3 regions of the Arthrobacter sp. KBS0703 genome follow, and region 2 is predicted to be linked to each of the others. Evidence: riboswitches for the same ligand, from Rfam matches in the RefSeq annotation. Region 2 holds a riboswitch; each other region holds the start of a gene.
What was found. A riboswitch is a leader RNA that binds a small molecule or an ion and turns the genes downstream of it on or off. The one in region 2 is predicted to bind S-adenosylmethionine.
Positions count from the first base shown of each region.

Region 1 (2,252 bases), 1.6 Mb from region 2:
CAGTGTTTCCGTGATGGCGATATAGCTGTTGGCATCAAAACGCCGCACAAGCTTGCTGCCCTGGTGGTCCAGGTAGCTTTCCACCTGGTACCGGCCGCGGACCCCCAGGGATTCGGCCTCCAGCGGCGCCTCGGAGGTCTGGGCGTTCCTGCCGAACCGGAAATCGAATTCGTAGGCGGAACGGTACGTGATGTGCGCGATCCGCCGGGCCAGTGCCAGCCCCGCCTCGGGCAGCGGGCCGCCGTAGTAGTCCCCGCCGTTGAAGTTGGGGTCCTGCCTGATTGCGAGAGTCTGCGCTTGGGCGAAGGCGATCTGTTCGGCGGTGCTGTTGGCCCCTACCGCTATAACGCCGCAGCGGCGCACGCGCTCCGGGTAGGTGACGGCCCACTCGAGGGCGCGGGCCCCGCCCATGGAACCGCCCAGCACCGCGAACCAGCTGCTGATGCCCAGCTGGTCCGCGAGCCGCGCCTCGGCCGCGGTGGAATCCCGCAGCGTCACGAGCGGGAAGCGTGATCCCCACGGCTTGCCGTCCGGCGCGGCCGACGACGGCCCCGTGGATCCGTAGCAGCCGCCGACGATGTTGATGGACACCACGAAGAACCGGTCCGTATCAGCCGGGGCACCCGGGCCGGCCAGCTGCTCCCACCAGCCTTCTTCATTTCCGCTCCCCCGCGTGACGTGAGTACTCCCCGTGAGGGCATGCTGGACGAGGATGGCATTGGAGCCGTCCTCGTTCAGAGTTCCCCAGGTTTCGTAGGCAAGGGTCACGTCCGGAAGGAATCCGCCCGCTTCAAGCTCCAGGCTGCCGATGTTGACGTATTGCACAGTGCCGTCCGGGACTTCGGTGCGGGTGACGGAAATCGTCATAGGTAAACCTCTTCTACGCGCTTGCCTGCCGACGACTGACCGGCAGGCCAGGTCTTCACCCGGGGCACCCCGCCGCGGAAGGAGGGTTGCCGGCCAGCAAGCCGGGGCTGTTGCTGGCACTCATGACCTAGGCCAAGTTTACGAAACACGTCGCCGCCTGCGCGAAGATTGTGACGGTTGTGTGACTCCCGGCCGCGCCGCGGCCTTGGGAGTGCACACCTTAGGCGCCCTTGGCCGCCCGGAATCCGGCGTCGAGATCGGCCAGGATGTCATCGATGTGCTCGAGGCCGGTTATACGTGCCGCGGTACAGGCTGGGGCTGGCCACGACGCGGTCAGTACCCACTGAACGCGCCTGGCATTATGACGAACTTCGTCGAAATCCGGACATCCCACCACGGTTAGGATCCCCTTAGCTGAGAGCCCCGTCACAAAATGCCAAGATGATGGCATGCGCATGGATCACGTCTCTTACGCCTGTGAACACGATGGCCTGGCTGCCACCACCGAACGTATCTCCTCTGCCCTCGGCGTCGAAGCCGTGAAGGGCGGAGTGCATCCCCGGTTTGGGACCCGGAACATGATTATCCCGCTCGCGGGGCACAAGTATTTGGAAGTTGTGGAAGTGCTGGACCACCCGGCGTCGGACAAGGCCCCCTTCGGGCAGGCTGTCCGTGCCCGGTCCGCTGCCGGCGGCGGCTGGATGGGCTGGTGCGTCGAAGTGGACGACCTCGCCCCGTTCGAGACGCGACTGGGGCGGGCCGCCGTCAACGGCAACCGCAAATTCCCGGACGGCCGCGAGCTGGTATGGAAGCAGATCGGCATCCTCGGACTCATCGCCGATCCGCAGGTTCCGTACATGCTCAAGTGGGAGGGCGATCCTTCCCTTCACCCGTCCAACGCCTATGACAGCAACGTCAAGATGTCCAGCCTCACCATCGCCGGGTCCGCTGAACGGGTCACCGAGTGGCTCGGCGAGCCGGTCGAAAAGCCCCTGGAGGATGTCGCCGTCAATTGGGTGGCTCCGCACGGAACGCCGGGGATCCTGTCCGTCACCTTCGAAACCGCAGCGGGCGCCGTCACCATCTGACGTCCTCTTCACCTCCGGCAGCACGCCGGCTCCGGCAGCGTGGCCGGGCCCGGCAGCATGCTGCCCCTACGCTTCGGCCGCCATCAGCGGGTGCCAACGACGTCACCCACCGATGGCGGCCGAATTACTTTCATCCCAAGCCCACGGCCTTGCCGAAGAGGCTGAATCCGACGAATGCCACGATGTCCAGCAGCGCGTGGGCAATGACGAGCGGCATCACCCGGCGGGTTTTGGTGTAGATCCAGGCAAACACCACGCCCATGACGGCATTCCCGATGAACGGCCCGAACCCCTGGT
Region 1 covers NZ_MVDG02000001.1:2,472,667-2,474,918, forward strand. The annotation lists gene B1A87_RS11680 (homoserine O-acetyltransferase) at 1-867, opposite strand, end outside; SAM riboswitch class IV at 880-995, opposite strand; partial or broken gene B1A87_RS25005 (O-acetyl-L-homoserine sulfhydrolase) at 1,088-1,156, opposite strand; gene B1A87_RS11690 (VOC family protein) at 1,317-1,955, shown strand; gene B1A87_RS11695 (CPBP family intramembrane glutamic endopeptidase) at 2,086-2,252, opposite strand, start outside.
Region 1: it holds a riboswitch for S-adenosylmethionine, as region 2 does, so the genes downstream of both, B1A87_RS11680 (homoserine O-acetyltransferase) here and B1A87_RS04290 (aminotransferase class V-fold PLP-dependent enzyme) in region 2, are expected to answer to the same signal.

Region 2 (2,252 bases):
GTGCGGGTGTCATTGGCCGGAACCCAGCGGCCGGAGTCCACCACGTAGTCCCAGCCGAGGCCGGTCCGGCGGAGCTCGTCGATGCCCGCCAGCAGGCGCTGGGCGTCCTCGAGCCGCGAACCCACCCCGAAGCTCGCACGCAGGGAACCGGACGGGAGGCCGAGGCGCTTGAGGAGCGGGTGGGCGCAGAAGCGGCCGTCCCGGAGTCCCACGCCGTGCTCGGCGGACAGGTAAGCGGCCACCAGCCCGGCGTCGTAGCCGCCACGGAGAAGTTGACCACGCCGATCGTGTCCGTGTCCGGGTCGGTGTCGGAGAAAATCTGGTGGACGGTGACGCCGTCGATCTTCTGCAGCCCCTCGACGAGGAAGGACCGGATGGCAGCCTCATGCGCATGCCAGCGCTCCTGGTCCAGCGCCGCGACCACCTGGGTGGCCCGGGCAAGCGTGGCCGCGCCCAGGACGTTGGGGGAGCCGCCCTCGTGGCGCGCGGGGCCGGTGGCCCAGCTGACGCCGTCGAGCCTGGCCTCGCTGACGGCGCCGCCGCCGGCGAGGTGGGGTGTTCCGGCGTCGAGCCAGTCCGGCCGTCCCACCAGCACGCCGGCACCGAACGGCGCGTAGAGCTTGTGACCCGAAAAGGCGAGGTAGTCGACGTCGTCCGCTGAGATGTTGATGCGGCGGTGCGGCGCGAGCTGCGCCGCATCCACGGCGATCCTGGCGCCGAACTCGTGGGCAAGCGCCGCGAGGCGGCGGATGGGCAGGATTTCGCCGGTGACGTTGGACGCGCCGGTGACGGCCAGGAGGCTGACGTCGCCGTGCTCCAGTTCGGCGCGCAGGGCTGCGATGGTGCCCTCGATCGTTTCGGACGCCACGACGCTGCGGTGCGGCACACCCTGCCACGGCAGCAGGTTGGCGTGGTGCTCGATGTCGAGGTAAAGGACCTCCCCGGTGTGGTGGTGGTCCACGACCGGCAGGCAGCCGGCCAGCAGGTTCAGGGAATCGGTGGTGTTCCGGGTGAAGATCACAGAGTCGTCCGCGCGGCCGCCGACGAACTCGCGGACGATGTTCCGGGCTGTCTCTTATACACATCTAGATGTGTATAAGAGACAGGTGCTGATCTGCGACGCGTAGCCGGCGCCCCGGTGCACGCTGGCGTAGAAGGGCAGGATCTCGTTCAGATACGCCGAGACGACGGAAAGCGCCGGCGCGGACGCTCCGTAGTCGAGGTTGGCGTAGCGGACGTGCCCGCCTTGGATCAGCGGCGCCTGGATCTCGGCTCCGGTGACCGCGGCCAGGGGCCGGCCGGCAGCGGCAAAGCGGTCGTCAAGCAGCCCGGTGCCGGTGTTGGAAGGGAAGATTGCAGTCGTCATGGGACCTCGCTCTGACAGGACCCCTTGTGACGGGGATCCGCGCTTGCCGGGTCCGTTCCGGACCGGCCTGGTCGTCACCCGGGGCACCCCACCGCGAATGGAGGGTTGCCGGCCAGCAAACCGGGGTTTAGCGCTGGCACTCGTGACCTGTTACGAGCCTAGGACATCCCGGCTGGCGATGAAAAAGGCGGACGCGAATATTAAGCCGTTTGTTACAGAGGAGTTGAATCGCCGGAATTGCCGAATATACGACGGCGGACGCCTCCCTGAGGGGGCGCCCGCCGTCGTAATATTTTCTGCCGAAGGATCCGGAAGCGGCCTAGAGCAGATCATCCAGCTGCGGATTGAGGCGCTTGAGGACCTCAGAATGGAGGATGGAGTTCGTGGCCAGGGCGTTGCCGCCGAACGGGCCGTCGGTGCCTTCCAGCGAGGTGAAGCGGCCGCCAGCTTCCGTAACGATGGGCACCAGGGCGGCCATGTCATACAGGTTCAGTTCCGGCTCGCAGGCGATGTCGACAGCGCCTTCAGCGACCAGGCAGTACGACCAGAAATCACCGAAGGCGCGCGTCCGCCACACGTCCTCGGTAAGGCCCAGGAACTCGTCCAGGTTGCCCCGTTCCTTCCAGCCGCCGAGGCTGGAATATGACAGCGAGGCGTCCGACAGCTTTGAGACGTTGGAGACCTTGAGGCGGGTGGCGGCGGCCAGCGAACGGCCCATGTAGGCGCCTGCCCCCTTGGCGGCCCACCAGCGCTTGCCGAGTGCCGGGGCGCTGACCACGCCCACGACGGGCTCGCCCTCATCGACGAGCGCAATCAGCGTGGCCCAGACCGGAACCCCGCGGACGAAGTTCTTGGTTCCGTCGATGGGATCAATGATCCAGCGCCG
Region 2 covers NZ_MVDG02000001.1:911,769-914,020, forward strand. The annotation lists partial or broken gene B1A87_RS04290 (aminotransferase class V-fold PLP-dependent enzyme) at 1-1,366, opposite strand, end outside; SAM riboswitch class IV at 1,401-1,514, opposite strand; gene hisN (histidinol-phosphatase) at 1,686-2,252, opposite strand, start outside.

Region 3 (2,252 bases), 3.4 Mb from region 2:
GGTGCCCAGGATCGCCCCGCCCAGGACCCGGCCCTGGCCGTCGATGTGCTTGGTGCCGGAGTAGACGATCACGTCCGCGCCGAGCTCGCCGCAGCGCTGGAGCAGCGGGGTGGCAAAGACGTTGTCGACGACGACGGTGGCTCCCGCGGCATGGGCCAGTTCGCTGACCGCGGCGATGTCCACGATCTCCTGCATGGGGTTCGACGGCGATTCGAAGAACACGGCCGTGGTGGGCCCCGAGAGGGCCTCGCGCCACTGGTCCAGGTCCGGTCCGTCAACGAACACCGTCTCCACGCCCCAGCGCGGCAGGATCTCGTTGAGGATCACGAAGCAGGAGCCGAACAGCGAGCGGGCCGCCACCACGCGGTCCCCGGCGGCGAGCAGCGCGCCGAGGGCGGTGAACACGGCGGACATGCCGGACGCCGTCGCAAAGCACGCTTCGGTGCCCTCCAGCAGGCGCAGACGCTCCTGGAAGGTGGCCACGGACGGGTTGCCGTAGCGGGAATAGACGAAGCGTTCGTCCTCGCCGGTGAAGGCGCGCTCGGCGGCGGCGGCGGATTCATAAACGAACCCGGAGTTCAGGAACACGGGCTCCGTGGTTTCCTGGAAGTTGGTACGGTCCAGCCCGCCGCGGACGGCCTGGGTCTCCGGGCTCCAGCCTGCGGCGTCTTGATTGAAGGTCACTTAGTTCTTTCCCACGTTCGTTGGCAGGCCGCGGTTCTTCCAGCCGTTGACGGTGCGCTCGCCGTAGCGGTCCGGCTCGCCCTCGAAACCCTCAAGGACGTTGTAGGCCGTGAAGCCGGCCTGCGTGGCGGCGATGGCGGCGGCGATGGAGCGCTGGCCCGAACGGCACAGGAAGATGAGCTCCACCGCGGTGTCCTCGGGGGCCTGCTGCTTAAGCTGCTCGATGAAGTCGCGGTTGGGGATGCCGCCGGGGAAGGTCCACTGGATGAACAGCGGGTCGTTCTCCGTGGCCTTGGTGTCCGGAATGCCGATGTGGGCCCACTCGCCCTCGGTGCGGACGTCCACCAATATGGCGCCCTGCTCCAGCTTGGCCCACGCATCCGGCGGGGTCAGGTCTCCGGCGTAGCTCATGCGTGCCCCTCGAATGCTTCGGCGTTGAGGTCGTCGTCCGAGTCCAGCCGGTCCACGGCCGTGGCCACCGCGGCGTCGGCGCTGGCGATGGCGGCGGGCAGCACAAGGGCCTGCGCCACGATCACATTGATGCCGTTGTACGCGGCGGCGGGGCTGCCGTGCAGCACGTACCCCTCCGCCAGGGCCGTGGAGATGCGCTCACAGAAGGTGCGGTCGTCCGGGCCCGTGATCAGGCGGTAGGACAGTTTTTCCTCAGGTTGGTCCTGCGGGGACGGCAGGGTTGTGCCGGCGGGGGCGTCCGTCATGACGGATCTCCTTCTCTCACGCTTGCAGCTCGAAGTGGTCGATATGCCGAGTATTCACCTGAGGCACCCCGCCGCGAAAGGGAGGGTTGCCGACCGGCCAGTCAGGGCTTGGCGCCGGTTCTCATTACTCCCCAAAAACGTAACACCGACGACGGCGGCGCGCACCGCCGTCGTCGTCATGTTGCGTAACGCATCAAACAGCAACGCGGGGTCACTTACGGCCCAATCGAGGCTGCGGAAGCGGCCGTAAGTGACCCCGCGTCGCGGTAACAATGCCGCCGCCCGGGAGGATAATGACGGGAGATGAACCACCGTAACGCCGGATGAAACCAGGCAACAGTGAACGAGTCGAACCGCAATACAGTCAGTCCCATGCTGCACTTTGGATGGTTTGTGGGCCACGGTTTCGGAGTCCAGGGCTGGGGGACGCCGGGCTACGGGATCGGATACGACTGGAAGAAACCCGCGCTGTACCAGCACGCCGTGCGGGAGTTCGAGCGGGCGGGCCTGGACCTGTTCATCATCGAGGACTCCCTCACGGTGCCGGACACGTACGGCGGCAGTGCCGAGGTGTCCCTGGCGCAGGCGTCCTTTGCCCCGAAGCACGATCCGCTCGCGCTGGTGCCGTACCTGCTGTCCGCCACGGAGCACCTCGGGATCGTGCCCACCGTCAGCGCCTCCTTCTACCCGCCGTTCACCGCGGCCCGGCTCCTGGCCACGCTGCAGCACCTCTCCAACGGGCAGCTCGGCTGGAACGTCGTGACCTCGGGCAGCGACCTGGCCGCGCAGAACTTCGGCCTGGACCAGCAGATCGAACACGACCTCCGGTACGAGAAGGCGGAGGAGTTTGTG
Region 3 covers NZ_MVDG02000001.1:4,267,266-4,269,517, forward strand. The annotation lists gene B1A87_RS19790 (O-succinylhomoserine sulfhydrylase) at 1-684, opposite strand, end outside; gene B1A87_RS19795 (rhodanese-like domain-containing protein) at 685-1,095, opposite strand; gene B1A87_RS19800 (DUF1737 domain-containing protein) at 1,092-1,400, opposite strand; SAM riboswitch class IV at 1,414-1,529, opposite strand; gene B1A87_RS19805 (NtaA/DmoA family FMN-dependent monooxygenase) at 1,773-2,252, shown strand, end outside.
Region 3: it holds a riboswitch for S-adenosylmethionine, as region 2 does, so the genes downstream of both, B1A87_RS19800 (DUF1737 domain-containing protein) here and B1A87_RS04290 (aminotransferase class V-fold PLP-dependent enzyme) in region 2, are expected to answer to the same signal.